One region of the Pseudomonas helvetica genome, then DNA from elsewhere that is predicted to be linked to it. Evidence: riboswitches for the same ligand, from Rfam matches in the RefSeq annotation. Region 1 holds a riboswitch; the other holds the start of a gene.
What was found. A riboswitch is a leader RNA that binds a small molecule or an ion and turns the genes downstream of it on or off. The one in region 1 is predicted to bind manganese.

Region 1 (9,651 bases):
CAAAGGTCTTCGCCCCAAGCGTACGGCACCTCGCTTAGGCTCGGCGTTCCCTCGCTACGGTGTCCATCAGGGGGCATCGCCTACGGTCTGCTGCGCGACGACCTCCTCTCGATGTGTCCGGCTGCGCCGTACGGCGCTGCGCGCCCACCCCCTGATGAACACCTGCGCTCGGCCTCCCGATAGGGGCGGGTGGATCAAGATCAACAGCGGCAGGCGAGCTAACGCTCGGCCTGTTGAGTGGTTGGGGCGCGTCACTTCGTTGTGGGTGGGGGATATCCGCAGGCTGCGATCTTTTGATCTTGGCTTTTTGACGGGGTAACGCGGCTTCTAGGCCGCTTCTACATAGAAATCCAGCATGCTCACGCCGGTCAACAGGTCGGTTTCCGGCAGGTCGGCGTGTGGGTGGCCGCCCAGGGCGCAGTAGACGAGCCAGTGGCGGTCCTGGACGTTGAAGGCGAGGCTGCCGATGAGGTTTTGTTGTTCGTCGCTTTGGGTGATGAGGTAGAGGCGATCCTGGATTTCTGCGTGCAGCATGACAGGCTCCGTGTCGGTTTCGAGGGGCGACAGACTGGCTTGTTAAGGTGACGTTCAGGTGACAGTGCGCATTAATCAGTAAATTACCGGTCACTGGAGTGCAAAGCGCGGGGCGTAAAAAGCGTCTGGCCACTTGCCGCTGTTTTCAGGCCACAAGTGCTGTTTTTTACGTGAGGGGCATGATGTCGCTGCATATGAGCTGGTCTGCTGTCAGCGCTCATCCCGGGAGCCTGATGAATCTTTTTGCGTTGTTGATCGCCTTGCCCGGTGCATGGCTGTTGCACGTGACCCGTCGCCGCGAGCGGCTGGCGCTGAAGAACCTGGAAGCACAAAGCGCGGTACGGGCGATCGATGAACCGTTGCTGTTTCCGGAAAGCGCGACGCTGCGCCTGAACCGGTTTTGCTACCGTTTCGGCTTTGCCTGCCTGGCCTTGGCGCTATTGCTGTCGTGGATCAGCCGGCATTTTTGAGATTCGCATCGCACATGAAAACGGCGCCCCGAGGCGCCGTTTTTGTATTCAGCCGAAACCTTACAGCGGCAAACCCGCTTTGACCCGGTACTGATTGCGCACCGGTGTTGCGTATTGCAGCACCAGGAACGGCCGATGTTCCTCGGGGCAGGCGTCGAGGCGGCTTTGCCACTCTTGCTGGGCCTTGGCCAGTTCCTCGGCCGGGAACAGTGTGGCTGCGCTCGGCACCTGCAGTTGCGGGTCGGCGTTGCTCCATTGGGCGTACGCCAGGTAGTGCACCGGGAACAACCGGTAACCGCCGAGGATCTGCCGGTCCATCTCGATTGCCAGTTGCTTGGTGTCTTCGAACAGCTCGCTGATCGGTGCCGCGAAGTTCACGTGGACCCGGCCTTTGTAGCCGGTGATGCCTTTGGCGATGCTTGCATCGTCCTCGCCGGGCACCTTGGTGTAGCTACCGGTGGTAGCGCGGATGTACAGCTCGCGGGCCTTGGCCTGATCGCACGGGTCGTACTCGTAGCTGATCGACACCGGTGTCAGGTTCAGCGACTGGATGACCTCGCCAAACGGCTCGTCCTTGCGGCTCATGTGGAACATCTTGAGGATCGCCGACTCGGTACGGTCGTCACCGTCCTTGGCGCGGCCTTCGGCCTGGGCGATCCAGATCGACTGGCAGTCGTTGAGGATCGAGTGATTGATATAGGCCGAGAGCAACTGATACGCCGCCATCTTCTCGCGCCGACCGCTGATGGAGCGGTGCACGATAAAGCTCTTGTTCAGGCGCATCAGATCGCTGACGAAGGGCTTTTGCAGCAGGTTGTCGCCAATCGCGATGCGCGGCGTCGGCAGGCCGGCGTGGTAGATCGCGTAGTTGACGAAGGCCGGGTCCATCACGATGTCACGGTGGTTGGCCAGGAACAGATAGGCGCGGCCGGACTTGAATTGCTCGACGCCGGTATAGGTCACGCCGTCGGTGGCCCGCTCGATGGTGTGGTCGACATAAAACTCGACCTTGTCCTGCAAGGTTGCAACCGAACGGACGCCGGCAAACTCACGGCGCAGCCGATAAGCTATAAGTGGTTTGAGCATCCAGCCAAAAGCACCGGCAAAACGCGGGAAGCGGAAGTGGGTGAGGATATCTAGAAACGCCTTGTCGCCCAGCAACCGTGCCAGCACCGCCGGGACTTCGCTGTCGTCGTAAGGTCGGATGGTATCGAATTCGCCCATCATGCTCTCTTGTTAGAAACGGCTAGGGTAAGTAATGGATTGGATCGATTACGGCAGGAGTACAGTCTGAAAAATACGCTCAAACAAAAATGGCCCTGCAAATAGACCGGCGATTATACGCACAAGTCACTTGGGAGACCGCGATGCTGGAAACCGAGCGCTACGAATGTCCTTATTGTGGTGAAGAGTCAGAGGCAGTTCTGGATTTGTCGGGAGGGGATCAGACGTATATCGAGGATTGCCCCGTGTGTTGTCGGCCTATCACATTTACTCTGCAGACCGATGGTCATGAATGGATGCTCGAAGTTCACAGCGAAAACGAGTGAAGGGTGGCGGCTATGCAGCGCATTTACGAACCGGAAAACCTGATGGAAGGTGAGTTGTTGCAGGGCATGTTGGCCAGCGAAGGGGTTGAGGCGCATCTGGTGGGGCGTGATCTGCTGGGCGGCGCGGGCGAGTTGCCGGTGTTCGGGCTGCTTGGACTGGCGGTGGATAACGATCAGGCGCAATACGCGCGCGAGTTGATCGCTGCGTACAATGCCGCACTGCCAATGCCCGGCGACGAACCGGATAGCTTCCCCGACGTCCTGGTCTGTTAGGCTGACGTCCGTTTTTGTTCAGAGTCGTGTTGCCCCATGTGTGGACGTTTTGCCCTGTTTCGTTGGAACCCCGCGTTCGCGGCCTTGCCCGGCTTCCCGGCCGATCAGCAGGCGCAGTGGAATATTTCGCCCAATGATTCGGTGCTGATCCTGCGCGCCGAGGCGGGGCAGCGCACGCTGGCCCGCGCGCGTTGGGGGCTGACGCCGCCGTGGCTGACCGACCTGTCGAAAACCCCGGCCCATGCGCGGGCAGAGACCGTCGCCGAGCAACCGATGTTTCGCGAAGCTTTCCGTCAGCGCCGCTGCCTGCTGCCGGCCAACGGCTTCTATGAATGGCGTGGCACTACCCGTAAACGCCCGTACTGGCTGACGCCAGGCGAAGGTTCGGCGCTGTTTTTTGCGGCGATCTGGGAAGCGTATCCGGTGCAGGAACAGGTGTGGCTGAGCACGGCGGTGGTGACTCAGGCCGCCTCGAATCAGCGTCGTCCGTTGATTCTCGATGCCGCTGGTCAAGAGGCCTGGCTCAACCCCGAAACCCCGTTGCACACCTTGCAGGCGCTGCTTGCCAGCGAACCGGCCGCCTTGCGCGAGCGGGTGCTGGCGAACCTGGTGAATGATCCGAAACTCAATGCGCCGGAATGCCTGACGCCGGGCTGATGGGTGGCGCCTGTGCTGACGCCATCGCGGGCAAGCCTTGCTCCTACGGTGCTGCGGCATGCCGTTTTATGCGGTCCGGTCACCTCTGTAGGAGCAAGGCTTACCCGCGATAAGGTCCGCATGACCTTCCGGCGATTTCTAGACCTTGAACTGATTGATCAACCGCCGCTGCTGCTCGGCCAGTTTGGTCAGGTCGGCGCTGGCCGCGCTCGATTCATCCGCGCCGCCCGCGACTTCGTTGGCCACCTGACCGATATTGATCACGTTGCGGTTGATGTCATCGGCAACCGCGCTTTGCTCTTCGGCGGCGCTGGCGATCTGGGTGTTCATGTCGTTGATTACCGACACCGCCTGAGTGATGGTCTCCAGCGCCTGCGCTGCCTTGGCCGCGTGCTGCACGCTTTCGTCGGTCTTGTTCTGGCTGTCTTCCATCACCCGCACCACGTCGCGCGTGCCTTGCTGCAACTGCTGAATCATCGACTGGATTTCTTCAGTCGCCTGCTGGGTTTTCTGCGCCAGGTTGCGCACTTCATCGGCCACCACCGCAAAACCCCGGCCTTGCTCACCGGCGCGGGCGGCTTCGATGGCCGCGTTCAACGCCAACAAGTTAGTCTGTTCGGCAATCCCGCGAATGGCGATCAGGATCGCGTTGATGTTCTCGCTGTCCTTGGCCAGGGTTTGCACCACGCCGACCGCTTTACCGATTTCCACCGCGAGCACGCCAATCGAGGTCGAGGTGTCGCGCACGATCTGCATGCCCTGGGCGGCGGCCTGATCCGCGTGGCTGGCGGCTTGGGCAGCCTGGGTCGCATTGCGCGCCACGTCCTGGGCGGTGGCGGTCATTTCCTGCACCGCGGTGGCCACCTGATCGATCTCGGCCATTTGCTTGTGCACGCCGAGGTTGGTGCGAATGGCGATGTCGGCGGTGTGTTCGGACGAATCGCTGACGCTCTGCACCGAGGTCACCACTTGGGTGATCATCGCCTGCAACTTGGCGAGGAAGGTATTGAAGCCCTTGGCGATCGAGCCGAGTTCGTCGGCGCGGTCGCTGCTCAGGCGGCGCGTCAGGTCACCTTCGCCCTGGGCGATGTCATCGAGCATCGCGACCATCTGCTTCAGCGGTCGGGCGATACCGTGGCCCACCAGCCAGATCACCAGCAAGCCCAGGCCGGCAATCACCAGGCCGACCATGGCCATGCCAAAGGTGTCGGCCTTGCGTTGGGTGTTCAGGTCGCCTTGCAGTTGTTGCAGGTCGGCCATGACCGCGTTCAACGGTAATTGCAGCAGCAGGGTCCAGCGTGCATCGGTCTGACCAATACCGAATGGCAGGTACAGCTCGATCCTGCCATTGGCCTTGTCGACGTTATAGGTCACTTCGCCGCGATTGAGCTTGCCGAGGTTGGCAACCTGAGTGGCGTCGAGGATGTCGCTGACCTTTTCGCCGAACTTGCTCGGGTCCTTGGTGTAGGCGACCAGACGCTGGTTGCCGCCAATCAGGGCCATTTCGCCGGCACCGTTATAAAGCTTCTGGTTCGCAGCCAGGAGCATTTCCTGAATGAAGTTCACCGACAAGTCAGCGCCGACGATGCCCTGAAAGGTGCCGTTGAGCATGATCGGTTCAATAAAGGAGGCGAGCATGACGATTTTGTCGCCGACCTTGTAAGGCGCCGGGTCGATCACACAGGATTTTTTGCTTTCCTGGGAGCACAGGTAGTACTCACTGGAGCGCACACCCGTGGACAACACGGTACGGTCGTTGACATCCGCCAGCTTGTCGACGCCCAGCGTGCCATTGTCGTTGCGGAACCACCACGGCAGGAAGCGCCCGGTGGTGGCGTCGATGCCGACGGTTTTACTGCCGATGTAGGCCGCGTCATTGTGATCCAGTGCGTTCGGTTCCCAGCCGATGTACGTGCCGAGAATCTTCGGATTTTTCGCGACGTTTTCCTTGATCAGGCTGATCAACTGTTCGCGGCTGAGGGTCAGCGCCGGTTTGCCGTCGGCATCCTGGGAGCCGATCAAGGCGTTGACCCGAACCAGACCGCCGGCGATCAGCAGGGGCGCTTCGAGTTCGCGCTGGATCTGACTGACCTGGGTTTGCGCCAACCCACGCAGGCGTTGCTCGATGACTTGCTCGAATTGCGCCTGGGTCCGCTGCTGGACCATCTCCTGGGTTCGCGCGCCGGAAAACAGTGCATACAGCACCAGCGCAGCCACCACGCTGAGCACAATGGCGCCGGCAAGCGCGGCGACAGAAAACTGGATCGACTTGAATTTCATAAAGACTCCGCACGCAATATGACGTCTGCCGGGTTGTATCGGCGCACGTGAGGCGGTCCATGAGCGGTTTTTTTGCCGATGACTGTTTTTGATCTGTGCGGGTCGCATAGAGACAGGTGTCAGGCCCGGGTGTTCTCGGGGACAGTGTTTTATGAATTTATTGCGACAGTGAGGGGGAATGTATCGGTAAATGACGTGCTACATGTCTGTTGTATCTAGCGCTGATACAAAGCACCGCCTAGGATACGCGCCATATTTCCAGGGAGGCTGTTCATGAGTAAGGCATTGGTTTTGTGTGCACTGGGTGCAAGTCTGCTGCTCAGTGGTTGCCAGTCGGTCAACACCACCAACGGCGGCGCGGTGGGCGTGGAGCGCAAGCAGTACATGTTCAGCATGCTGTCGACCGATGAGGTCAACCAGATGTATGCCCAGTCCTACCAAAAGACTGTGGGTGAGGCGAGCAACAAGGGTGTGCTGGACAAGAACAGCAGCGAGGCCAAGCGGGTCCAGGCGATTGCCAATCGGCTGATCGCGCAGGCACCGGTCTTCCGTCCTGATTCGGCGCAGTGGACGTGGGAAGTCAATCTGATCAAGAGTGACGAGCTCAACGCCAACTGCGGTCCTGGCGGCAAGATCATTTTCTATACCGGGTTGATCGACAGCCTGAAACTCACTGACGATGAAATCGCCGCAGTCATGGGCCATGAAATCGCCCACGCCTTGCGTGAGCATGGTCGTGAAGCGATGTCCAAGGCCTATGGCATCGAAATGGCCAAGCAGGGCGCCGGTGCCTTGCTCGGGTTGGGGCAGGACACGCTGGCCCTGGCCGACACCGTGGCCAACTACGGCATGACCTTGCCCAACAGCCGCGCCAATGAAAACGAAGCTGACCTGATCGGCCTGGAACTGGCCGCCCGCGCCGGCTACAACCCGAACGCGGCGATCACCCTGTGGGACAAGATGAGCAAGGCTTCCGAAGGTTCGCCGCCAGAATTCATGAGCACTCACCCGGCATCCAGCAGCCGGGTTGCGTCGCTCCAGGCAGCGATTCCGAAAGTCATGCCGCTTTACCTGAAGGCCAAAAAATCCTGAATCCTGAAGTGAGCCACAAGAGCTGAAGTCGTGCAGCTCTTGTGGCGAGGGGGCTTGCCCCCGTTCGACCGGGCTGGCGCTCCAGTGCGCAGCAGTCGCAAAGCCAGCGAGTGCGGTGTATCTGGCGGATCTCGGTTGCAGGGGTGAGGGCTGCTTCGCACCCCAACGGGGGCAAGCCCCCTCGCCACAGTTATCTGCCAGGCAGTGACATGTCAGTCGAGAGTGTTACACCCACCCGCTGCTCTGCATCGCCTTGTACACCGCGACGATGGCCAGGATGAAGAACGCCGATGCTGCCAGGCGGCGGATCAGGGTCAGGGGCAGTTTGTCTGCGGCAAAATTACCCGCCAGCACCACCGGCACGTTGGCAATCAGCATGCCGAGCGTGGTGCCAATGACCACCAGCCACAACTCAGGGTACTGAGCGGCGAGCATCACGGTGGCGATCTGGGTCTTGTCACCGATCTCGGCGAGGAAGAACGCAATCAGCGTGGTCAGGAACGGCCCGAATTTGCGCGCAGTGCTGGCTTCGTCCTCATCCATCTTGTCCGGCACCAGGGTCCACAGCGCGGTCGCGGTAAAGCTTGCGGCGAGGATCCAGTGCAGCGTCGCATCCGAGAAGAAACTCCCGAACCAGGCACCGACAGCACCCGCCGCCGCGTGGTTGGCCAGGGTTGCAGCGACGATGCCGGCGATAATCGGCCAGGGCTTGCGAAAGCGTGCGGCGAGAATGAGCGCGAGCAGTTGCGTCTTGTCGCCGATTTCAGCCAAGGCAACGACGGCGGTGGGAACGAGAAGAGAATCCAGCATCAGGGTTTTCCTAAGGGGCGGGTCGACACGGCTATGACACGTACAGCCTTCCCGCCCCGGGTAAGGTGTGCGTGTCATAGGTCTTGTCAAACCCTGCGATCCATCTGAGTGGACGCTTGGGTCGCATACGCCATGGTCTGAGGACCAAGTATGTTGACGTATGCCGGACGAGCATGGCGCTCGTGGGAGACTACTCCCCTAGGACGGAGCGGATTCTGCCTAGGCAAAAGCCATTCGGCAAGCGCTAATTTCTAGCCGCGCTTGGCCCGATAGATCCGGAAACCTTGCCCTTCAGCCTTGATCGCGCACACACCGAGATGCTCCTCGATCAGTGGCTGATATTTCAGGAAGCTGTTGGCCACCAAGCGAAGTTCGCCGCCGTTTTTCAGATGTTTGGCTGCTTTTCGTAGCAGATTCTCGGTGGCGTGATAATCGGTGTGAACCCCGACATGAAACGGCGGATTGCTCAGAATCGCGCTCAAACCCATCGGTGCAGCGTCGATGCCATCGCCGGTCAGCACCTCGGCCTCCAGGCCGTTGGCCGCCAATGTCAGGCGACTGCTGGCCGCGGCGAACGCATCAACGTCGAGCAGGGTGACGGTGTTGTGTGGATAACGCCGTTTCACCGCCGCGCCCAACACGCCAGCACCGCAACCGAAATCCAGCAAGTGACCGCTTGGCAGTTTGTCCAGGTGTTCGAGCAGCAGCGCGCTGCCGCGATCCAGTCGACCGTGACTGAACACGCCCGGCAGGCTGATCACTTTCAGTGGGCCTTCAGCCAGCGGCAGTTCGTATTCCTGCGCCAGGCTTTCCAGCGATTTGGCCTCGGGCGCATTGGCCACGGTGACCTGCCAGAGCTGGCAGTGGCGGGCGCTGTCGAGCTTTCGCGGTTTACCGAAGGGGCTCAGCTGTTTGGCCGCGCCTTCGATGCCGCTGCGTTTTTCACCCACCAGGTACAGCTCGCGACCGGCCAGGCGCGAGGCGAGGGCATTGAGGATGTAATCGGTCAGGTCCTTGGATTTGGGCAGGAACACCACCGCCGTTTCAAATTCGCGGCTCGGAGCATTCACGCCAAAGTGGCTGCGCTCGGCAAAGCGTGCGTCCAGCGCCGCTTGATCACCTGCGTGCCAGCACCAGCCGTGAGCGTTGGGCAATTTGCCCAGCAAGTCATCGGCGGGCAAACCGGCCAGCAGCAACTCGCCTTGAAACAACTCAGCCTGACGAAGCAGTACTTCACTGCGCGGATCCATACTCTGCTCCTTGAAAAAAAGTGCGGCAGTTTATCAACTGACGACCCGCCGCGCTGTACCGCTGAAGAAGCCTTGGGCGTTTTCGGTCAGTTGACCGACAATCCTCTGTCGCGCTTCGCGGCTGCCCCAGGCGTTGTGCGGGGTGACGATCAAGCGCGGGATGTCGGCGGCCAACAGCGGATTGCCGGCGGTAGGGGGCTCGACACTCAGGACGTCGGTCGCCGCGCCGCCCAGATGCCCGTTGCGCAACGCATCGGCCAAGGCCTGTTCGTCGATCAGTCCACCGCGTGCGGTATTGACCACAAAGGCGCCGGGTTTGAGCAGCGCCAGTTCGCGGGCACCAATGAAGTTACGGGTATGTTCGTTGAGCGGGCAGTGCAGGGTCAGCGCGTCGATTTGCGGCAGCAGCTCATCCAGCGGCAAGCGGTCGGCGCGGGCCGGCCGCCCAGGCAATTGGCCGAGCAACACGCGCATGCCAAAGGCTTCGGCTAGCCGCGCGACGGCGCCACCCAATTCACCATGGCCGAGCAGGCCGAGGGTTTTGCCTTCGAGTTCGACGATCGGGAAATCCAGCAGGCAGAATTGTTTGGCCTGCTGCCAGCGACCTTCAGCGACGGCTTTCTGGTAATCGCTCAGGCGGGTGGCGAGGTTCAGCAGCAACATGATCGTGTGCTGCGCCACCGACGGCGTGCCATAACCCTGGCAGTTGCTCACGGTAATCCCTTGGGCGCGGGC
Region 2 (9,651 bases), 2.3 Mb from region 1:
TGATGCCGTTAGCTGTATTCGCCTTACCCCAACCCAACAGCACGAACACTGGATTCTTACACGATGGATGCATCTACTCTTTTCCTCTACATCATTACGGTAAGCGTGGTCATGATGACGCCGGGACCCTCAATGCTCCTGGCGCTGAGTAATGGTGCCTCTAAAGGTATGCGGGTGGCGTCCTTTGGCATGGCAGGCGCGGCATTGTCGGATCTTATATTGATTGGTGCGGTGGGCTGCGGTCTGGGCGCCTTGCTTCAAGCCTCTGAGCAGTTGTTCATCCTGGTGAAATGGGTAGGTGCCGCCTATCTGCTCTATCTGGCATGGGTACTCTGGCACGCGCCGACACGGGCGCTCTCCGAGGCGTACACGCCGAGCGCGGCAACCGGGAGGTCGGCCTTCCTGCGAGCACTCCTGGTTGGCTTGTCCAATCCCAAGGGTTTGTTGTTCTTTGCGGCCTTTCTACCGCAGTTCATCCGCCCCTCTGAACCCGTCGCCCAGCAGTACGTGCTCCTTGCCATAACCAGTGCCTTGGTCGACTGCGTGATGATGAGCATGTACGCGTTTGGTGGACGGCTTGCCATGCGCCGGTTTTCCTCGCAAGTCATGCAGTGGATCAACCGCAGCTGTGCCGGAATGCTGGCTCTACTCGCGCTGGGCCTGACCTTGTACCGGCGCAACCCGTCGCATTGATGTTCAAGTGAGCGCGTGTCCGACTGCTTCATGGCCACGCGCAACGATCTCCTGATCCCCTTACTTCACCATGCCGAGCTGTTGCAGCAGGGTCAGGTTATCTTCGAGGTGCCAGTTCTCGGCGATACGACCCTCGACGACGCGGTAGATGTCCGTCGCGATGAAGTCGATCGTCTGCCCTGTGCCCTGAACGCCCTTGAACTGGCCGGTAAAGTGACCGGTGAAACGCAAATGCGCGATGACCCGGTCGCCGACCACCATCATCTGTTCCACTTCGCACTGGATATCAGGAATCGCCGCGTGCATGGTTTTCGATGCCGCGATCGGTCCGGTAATGCCTTGGGGGCGACCTGGCGGCAGTGTCGAATCCTTGAAGTCGGGTGCCAGGGCGGCGCGAGCGAGCGCTTCGTCGCCGGTGGTCCAGAACGTGCCGTAACGGCGTGCGGCCAGGATCTGCGCGTCGGCCTGCGCCTTCGCAAGGCTATGGTCGACGATCACCGTGCGGGGCTGGACGAGCGGATCGGTCGCGGCGAAGACGGGGCTTACCGCGATGGCGACCAGGGAAGAGAGCAACCAGCAACGTGCGTGGGTCAGGCGTGCAACGGGGAAAAGTGACATCAGGAGTCTCCAATCGTTGATTGATGTCGCCATTCTGAGCAGTTCCAGCTAATTTGATAATTGACGTACTATTTGAATCACTTTCAAAAAATATCGAAATATCATGGACTACCTGGGCGACATCCGGCTGTTTGTCGAAGCAGCCAATCTGGGCGGTTTGTCGGCCGCTGGTCGCAAACTCGGACTATCCCCCGCTGCCGCCAGTGCGCGCCTGGTCAAGCTCGAGTCGGTGTTGCATACGCGTCTGTTCGAGCGCACGACACGCCACCTGCGCTTGACGGATGAGGGGCTGGCGTATTTGGCCTATTGTCAGCAGGCACTCCAGGCACTCGACGATGGCCATGCCTTTCTACAGGCTGGGAAAAGCGTCGTGGGAGGCAAGGTGCGAATTTCCGCAACCTCGGATTTCGGTCGCAATGTGCTGAAGGATTGGCTTGACCAGTTCAACACCCAATACCCCGAGGTGAAGTTCGCGTTGGTGCTGTCGGATTCGCTGTCGCATTTGTTGCAAGACGATATTGATCTCGCCATCCGATTCGGTGTGCCGCCGGACAGTTCCTTCGTTGCCCGTCCCCTGGCACCCAACCGGCGCGTGTTGTGCGCGTCGCCCGACTATCTGGCAAAGCACGGCGCCCCCGAACACCCACGGGATCTGGAGCGTTTCGACTGTATTGTCCTCAACTCTGTCACCGGGCCAGCGAACGACTGGCGCTTCACCCGCAATGGCAAAGTTGAAAACTATGCGGTCCCGCTCGCAAACGCTCGCGAGACGAATGACGGCGCGGTCGCCCGAGAATGGGCGGTCCACGGTTACGGCATTGCGATGAAATCGCTGTGGGATATTGGCCCAGACCTGCGAGCAGGACGCTTGAAGATCCTGTTGCCGGAGTGGCGAACTGCGGAGGCGCCGGTACATGCCGTGTATCAACGCAACCGGTACATGGCGCCTCGCGTACGTGCCCTTCTGGATTTTCTGGTCGAGCGCTTTGCAGAAGAATCCAGCCACCTGGAAGACTACTTGAGCTGACAGCTAAGCCAGATCAAGAACCTTCAAAAGGACTGCAAAGAGGATGTACAGCAACACCATCGATGCCAATAGCCAGCGCGAGATGATGCCCTTTCGGAAAGCGAAGAACATGATGCCCACACCTATCAGGGTGATGATTGCCGCCAGAACCAGCGACGTATCCAGCGCCCAAGGCGTAAAGAACAGCCCGAATGCAGTGGGCACTGTGGCTTGAATCATCATGGCGCCGCTGATGTTGGCCAAGGCGAGTCGGTGTTTACCCTGGCGTACCCAAATGATCGCATTCAGCGTTTCAGGCAGTTCGGTAGCAATTGGGCTGAGCAACAGCGCCAGCAATTGAGGATGAATACCCAGCATGGGGCCCAAGGCATCGAGTTGTCCGACAAAGAAGTGAGAGGCCGCAAAGATAACCGCTAATGCAATAAGCGTTTGAATCACCGCCGCCGAGGTCGACGGAGTCGCTTTGCCTGGCGCAAGTTTCAGGGGCTCGAGTTCATACTCTTCTTCATCCTGCTCACCGCGCATTTCCTTCCAGAAATACGCCGCATAGGCCGCCAGGAAAAGAATACCCAACCAAGGTTTGTAGGCAAACACGACAAGACCGAGCGCAATCTTCGCAACAAAAATGACGAGGAACCATCCTTGATCACGGCTGAGTCGCTTGAAGTCCTGACGGATGGCCTCGGTATTCGCCAGGCGCTGACGACACAGCAAGAGTGTTACACCGACTACCGCATAGGCGATCGTCGCCAGGACCAGAGGTCCGCCAAGTGCAGCACCGACGCCGAGGGATTTCTGCTCTGGCGTGTCACCAAACACAACGGCAATAAACGTGATGACGCTTTCCGGTAATGCCGTACCAAAGGCCGCCAGAATGGACCCCGTGGCTTGTTGCCCGACCGCAAGTTTGCGACCGACCCACTCGATGCCATTAACGAAGTATTCACAAGCCAGATAGATGACAACCGCGGAGCCCAACAGCAACGCAAACGTCATGGGCATTGAATGCATGAGGAAACCTGAGGGGCCGGACACAAGAGCCAATGGTTCAGACACCCGCGTCCGACCCACAGACAGGTATCTTCACCAATGGTCTTGCCAAGTCATATGACCGGTCACGCCATGGCTTGCGAGCCAAGTATGTTGACGTGACCCCTTCCGGAAACGAAGGCGGCTACTCCCCAAGGGAGCGGCGATCCTAAAGATCAGGTACTAATGCGTCAACGGCTTAGTTGCGAGTCTTCAAACTCTGAACCTCATTATTTTTCTGCAAACTCATATATAGCTAGAGCGTGCGGCACTTTAAACGTTTGGTGCAAGTATTTGTAACATGCTATGTCTTGAAAAACCTTCAGCATCACTTTCTGAATGAACGCTGAACACTATCCATCGAGTGGGTTACAGCAAAAGCAATCCCTATTATTCTTGTTTCTGAAGTAATCCTTCAGGGGGTATCAAATACCCTTTAATGGCAATTGTTATTCAGGAGGTCATTAAACAGCAGCAAACTCATACCGGCGCTGCCCGACTCCAGATCGGCATCGCCCTGGTTTATTTAATGTTGCAGTATCTCGTTCGGCGAGGCTCCTGTACAAACACAGGTCACTGATCTGACGACGTCGAGAGACGCCCAAGGTTAAGACAGGCTCTATCGGATTAAGGTTTAGCCCAAGTGACTTCCGGCCAACATGGCCCGGATACGTTGTACAGTGCCAAAACCTAGACGTGGAGATCGCTTTCTGCACTCTCTTCTCTGGTTTACGCCCCTGTGTGAGATCTGTTTGTGGTCAAAACAGCTATGGGGACTACCTCAAATGTCAATGGCAAGCGCTACCCCTTCCACCTTCAAGGACATCCGCCTGAAAGACACAGTAGTGTCTTACATGAGCCCTCTGCTCATTACCGTGACCGGCAACATGACGGTTATCCAGGCCAGGGAACATCTGCTCAAGCAACTGCCGGACGATGATATTCCGGCCCACATCTTTGTCACCGACCCGCGCAGCGCTTTGCATGGCCAGCTGTCGGTGAAAACACTGCTCACCGAGAAAAACACCGATCTTTGCGTCCGTGATCTGATGCTGCCCATCCGCTTTTCGGTTTCGCCGAATCAGCTCCGGCACGATGTTGCGCCCGAGCTGATCGAGAAAGGCGTGGACATCGTTCCCGTGGTCAGCGAAGGCCGGTTATTGGGCGTGCTGTATGAAAAAGAAATCGCCGCGCTGATTCAGGACGAAGGCACCGACGACGCTCAACGCCAGGGTGCCAGCCTGCCGCTGGAAACGCCCTACCTCAGCACCAGCCCGTGGAGTTTGTGGAAAAAGCGCTTACCGTGGCTACTGCTGCTGTTTCTCGCCGAAGCCTATACCAGCACCATCTTGCAAGTATTTGAAGAGCAGCTCGAAGCCGCCATTGCCCTGGCCTTCTTCATTCCCCTGCTGATCGGCACTGGCGGCAACAGCGGCACCCAGATCACCTCCACGCTGGTACGGGCCATGGCCCTGGGCGAAGTCAGCCTGCGCAATGTCGGCACGGTGCTGCGCAAGGAAGTGACCACTTCCTTCATGATCGCGCTGGCCATCGGTGTCGTGGCCTGGATTCGGGCATGGATGCTCGGAGTGGGATCGGAGATCGCCATGGTGGTCTGCCTGACGCTGGTCGCCATCACCATCTGGAGCGCCGTTGTCTCATCGATCATCCCGATGCTGTTAAGAAAACTGCGCATCGATCCGGCAGTGGTCTCTGCCCCCTTCATCGCGACCTTTATCGACGGTACCGGCCTGGTCATCTATTTCAACATCGCCAAACTGGTGATGACCGACCTGCCGGCTTAAGGCACTCACCAGACAGCCCCGAATCGCCAGATGCCGGGGCCGTCTTGTTTGTAAAAAAATGGCGGAAGGCAGCAGGAGTCGAACCTGCCCAGGAACGGCTGCCGTCCCCAACCGGGTTTGAAGCCCGGCCGCGCCACCGGACGCGATTGCCTTCCTTGAAATCAGCCCTCGGGTCGCTGTGCCAGGGCATTCTCCGCACGGATGCAACGCTGGTCGCCAAGCCTGCGAGTCAAGCCGATCCGGTCGAAGAACTCGAGTATCTGGATGCTGCGCTTGCGGCCGATCCCTACCCTGTCGCGAAACGCCGCCACCTGAATCAACGAATGGTTGTCGACCAGTTGCAACAGCATAGCCGCCAGTTGGTGCACCGACGCGTCGAGGTAAAACAAGTCACGGACGACCTGGTGAACCAGCCCTAATCTCGCCATTTTGCGCAGCAGCAAGCGCACTGCAGCTTCGTCACAGCCAATGGCGCTGGCCAGGTTGCGCACCCAGGGGGGATCGAAGCCAGCTTGTTCGAACAATGGCTGCAACTGCTGCCACATGGCCTCGTCTTCTTCACTCAGTCGCACTTGGTGTTCGGGTAAGTGCAACCACGGCCCACTGACGGCAATGGCGCCGCTGGACAGCAGTTCGTCGAGCAGGCTGATGAACGTCGGTCGATCCAGCGACATGGCCGAAAACCGCCGCAAGCGATCCCGGTCCGGGCCCAGCTCATCCGGTTCAAGTTGATGAAAGTGTGCCAGGTGCTCCAGCAACGAAACTTTCAGCGCCTCCCAGCGTTCGGTGTTGAACAATAGCGGACCTTGGCGGGTAGCAATGACACGGACATCTGCCGGCAAATGCCAGGTGCTGCGCAGGCGATTGAACTGCCGCTCCAGGCGCAGTGGGTCAAGCCCTGCGTCACTATTGGCAAGCAGCACTGGCAGTATTTGCTCCAGGCTTTCGCCAGTGGCCAGCGCTTGCAACTGCATCAGCCTGACCGGAACGCGACGTTGGCGGGCTGGTGCAAACGGATCGAGCACCCGTCCTCCGCCGAGGGTGCGCCGTGCACTCTGGTCGCGCAGGACCAAACGGTCGCCATGCACGGCCTGCAACGGCGCGTTCAGCAACAGTTGCGCGAACATCCGCACGCCCGGCTCCAGGCGTGTGCCCTCCAGCAAGGTGACCCGGGCGGTGACATCCTGAGTGCCCAGATGCACGTGCACCGGGCTGAAATGTTCGAAGGCGCGTGGTTCGCTGGTCAGCAACTGCATCTCGATGTCCAGGCGCTGCGTGGGTGCGAACAGCCACTCGGCCAGCAGCCAGTCACCGCGATGGATCTGTTCCAGGGCCAGGCGTTCGGCACTCAGGTTCAACGCCACCCGCTGCCCGGCCCACGCCTCGACGACCACATGATTCTGCGCATGCAAATTCCGCACTCGCACAGGCTTGCCTGTCTGGCCCAGCAGGAGTGTGTCGCCCACCCTCACCTGCCCGGCCAGCGCTGTGCCGGTGACCACAATACCGGCGCCGGCGACGCTGAAAGCGCGGTCGATTGCCAGACGGAATCCTCCGCTGGCGCTACGCTGCCGGACCTCATGCTGGGCGGTCAACAATGCTTGGCGCAGGGCTTTAACGCCCTCCCCGGTCAGGCTCGACACGGCGAACTGCGGCGCGCCGCAATACGGCCCCGGCGCTAGCAACGCGGCGACCTGGGCGTGTACCGACTGCACCTGTGCCGGCTCGACCCGGTCGATTTTACTGATCACCACTAGCGCCTTTGGAATCCCCAGCAGTTCGACAATCGCCAAGTGCTCGCGGGTCTGGGGCATGACCCCGTCATCGGCGGCCACTACCAGCAACACCAGATCAATGCCCTGAGCGCCGGCGAGCATGTTGTGGATGAAGCGCTCATGCCCCGGCACGTCGATAAAACCGGTCATCTCTGCCCCAGGCTCCAGCGGCGCATAAAGGAAGCCCAGGTCGATGGTGATACCGCGTTCGCGTTCTTCCCGGTGGCGATCGCCGGCCTGTCCTGTCAGGGCTTTGAGCAAGGCCGTTTTGCCGTGGTCAATGTGTCCAGCGGTGCCGACGATCACCTTGCCTCCCCCACTCCTTGCAGCAGCTCGAGTTGAGCGAGCCAGGTCGCTTCGTCGTCGAGTTGGCGCAGGTCCAGCCACAGCGCATCGTCGTCGATGCGACCGAGCACCGGAATGGGCAAGGCTCGAAAAGCCGCTTCCAGGCCATGCAGTTGCCGACCACGCAAGCGTTTCGACACCTGCGGACGCAGACACAAGGCGGCGCTTGGCAAGCGCGCAATCGGTTGGCTGCCACTGCCGATCATGCCCAGCGCCGGCAGCGCGCTAACCGCCCATCCGGCGCCCAGTACGCGCGCCAGCAGCGGACACAGGCGTTCGGCCTGAGCGAGGATGTCCGCTTGCGGTCGGGTGAGCAGGCGCAGGCTGGGCAAGCGCTCGGCCAATCGGTCGGGATCACGGTACAACCCCAACACGGCTTCGAGGGCGGCCAGGGTCAATTTGTCTACGCGCAAGGCCCGCTTGAGCGGGTTCTTCTTGATTCGGGCGATCAGTTCCTTGCGACCGACGATCAATCCCGCCTGAGGACCACCGAGCAACTTGTCACCGCTGAAGGTGACGATATCGGCCCCGTCGACCAGCGCCTGGCGCACTGTCGGTTCGGCGGGCAGGCCCCAACGGGTCAAGTCCAGCAGACTGCCGCTGCCCAGATCTTCCAGCAATGGCAGCCCGTGCCGGTGGGCCAGTTGCGCCAGTTCGGCGGTCGGTACCTGTGCCGTAAAGCCTTGAATGCTGTAATTGCTCGCGTGTACGCGCATCAACAAGCCGCTGCGTGGGCCGATGGCGGCTTCGTAGTCGCGGGGATGGGTGCGGTTGGTGGTGCCGACTTCATGCAGTCTGACCCCGGCCCGCGCCATGATGTCGGGAATGCGGAATGCCCCGCCGATTTCGATCAGTTCGCCACGGGAGATGATCCCCTCTTTGCGCGCTCCCAGACTGTTGAGCGCGAGCAACACGGCGGCTGCGTTGTTGTTGACCACCGTCACCGCCTCGGCACCGGTCAGCTCGCGTATCAGGCCTTCGATCAGATCATCACGATCACCGCGCTTGCCACTTGCCAGGTCGAATTCCAGATTCAGCGGATAACGGGCAGCCTGTTGCACCGCCTCGATCGCTTCCTCCGGCAGCAATGCCCGACCGAGGTTGGTATGCAGTACCGTGCCGGTAAGGTTGAACACTCGCCGTACCCGACTGCGGTACTGATTTGCCAGGCGTTCACCAGCCCTCCCCGCCAATACCTGAGCCGTGAGCTCTAGGGCATCAAGCTGACCCAATTGAACCGGTTCACGCACATCGTCAAGCAACTGTCGCAGAGTCGCGAGCAAGGCATCGCGGCCATAACGTTCAGCCAGCGGCTGGCAGGCGGCGTTGCGCAACAGGCTATCGATGGAAGGTAAACGCGCGGGGACGCTGGCAAGTTTTGCGGGCATCAAGGGGGCTCCCTGAAACGGTTGGCCGTCGCGGGAGTGGAATGAAACAGGCTCCGGTCCCGGAAACCTGAGTGTAGCCGCTGAGATCAATCTCCCCCTGGCGCCAGCATCAGGTTCGGTGCCAGACGCTGGTAGCCGTCCAGGTCCAGGCGCATGTCCAGCATCAAGCTGGCGAGGTCCGCCGACAGCGCTTCGGCGTCAGCGTCGTTTTCCAGGTACAGCAGTTTCAGGTAACTGTTGCAGCCGGGGCAGATTTCAGCCCGCAGTGGCGCCTGGTTGGCCGTATGCCGATCATCCTCGAAACTGACGTATTTGAGTCCTTTGCTTTGTTCGCAGTAGACGCATTTGACCCGCACCACATGCCATTCGCAGGCACACAGCGAACACACCAGGTAACGCAACCCGTTGTATTTTCCCCGTTGGTGAATCACCCCGGCCATGGCCGGCGAACCGCAGGCCGGGCATTGGCCAAGGCTCGCGCAAGGCTTCAGTTCACTAACCGGCATGCCGAGCAGCCAGTGGCTCCATGCCGCCTGCAAAGCCGCGCCGAGAAACGGCACCAGCGCCGCTGGAAGCCCTGCATACTGGCCGCTGAGCAAGGCAATTGCCCAGACCTTGCGCTGTCCGACACTGGCGGTGTTCAAGGTGGCCACGGCACTTTTCACTGCCGAACGCGGCGGTGCCTGGTAACGCCGCAGCAGGGTTTCCAGGTACGGCAGCCAGCCGTCTTCGCGCACCAGACTGTCGGCGGCCAGCGGCGGCAAGCCATGTTCCTGGCATAACAACAGGCGCTCAGGATTCGGGGCCGGGGCCAGCGGTGGCTCGTCCAACAGGCTTTGCTGGACGTAACACAGGTCGGCGACCAGCCGCAGGAAATCGGCCAGCGGATGCCCATTGGCCAATCGCTCCAGGCGCATCGCACGCAAGGTGTACAGGTTGGGCGGCGGCAGGCGCAGGAACGGCGGTGTGCT

Region 2: another riboswitch for manganese. It lies ahead of AABM55_RS14955 (sodium:calcium antiporter); the one in region 1 lies ahead of AABM55_RS04510 (TMEM165/GDT1 family protein).

Annotation. Positions count from the first base shown of each region.
Region 1 is NZ_CP150917.1:999,784-1,009,434, forward strand. Features, by position in the region: gene AABM55_RS04470 (hypothetical protein) at 328-534, opposite strand; gene AABM55_RS04475 (hypothetical protein) at 717-1,004, shown strand; gene AABM55_RS04480 (1-acyl-sn-glycerol-3-phosphate acyltransferase) at 1,065-2,231, opposite strand; gene AABM55_RS04485 (CPXCG motif-containing cysteine-rich protein) at 2,372-2,554, shown strand; gene AABM55_RS04490 (DUF2007 domain-containing protein) at 2,567-2,827, shown strand; gene AABM55_RS04495 (SOS response-associated peptidase) at 2,864-3,484, shown strand; gene AABM55_RS04500 (methyl-accepting chemotaxis protein) at 3,623-5,764, opposite strand; gene AABM55_RS04505 (M48 family metallopeptidase) at 6,038-6,856, shown strand; gene AABM55_RS04510 (TMEM165/GDT1 family protein) at 7,082-7,666, opposite strand; yybP-ykoY riboswitch at 7,756-7,877, opposite strand; gene AABM55_RS04515 (class I SAM-dependent methyltransferase) at 7,918-8,916, opposite strand; gene AABM55_RS04520 (2-hydroxyacid dehydrogenase) at 8,950-9,651, opposite strand, start outside.
Region 2 is NZ_CP150917.1:3,272,097-3,281,747, reverse strand. Features, by position in the region: gene AABM55_RS14970 (LysE family translocator) at 64-693, shown strand; gene AABM55_RS14965 (ester cyclase) at 754-1,311, opposite strand; gene AABM55_RS14960 (LysR family transcriptional regulator) at 1,415-2,338, shown strand; gene AABM55_RS14955 (sodium:calcium antiporter) at 2,342-3,349, opposite strand; yybP-ykoY riboswitch at 3,368-3,526, opposite strand; M-box (ykoK) riboswitch at 3,902-4,076, shown strand; gene AABM55_RS14950 (magnesium transporter) at 4,222-5,172, shown strand; tRNA gene AABM55_RS14945 (tRNA-Sec) at 5,232-5,327, opposite strand; gene selB (selenocysteine-specific translation elongation factor) at 5,334-7,253, opposite strand; gene selA (L-seryl-tRNA(Sec) selenium transferase) at 7,250-8,680, opposite strand; gene fdhE (formate dehydrogenase accessory protein FdhE) at 8,767-9,651, opposite strand, start outside.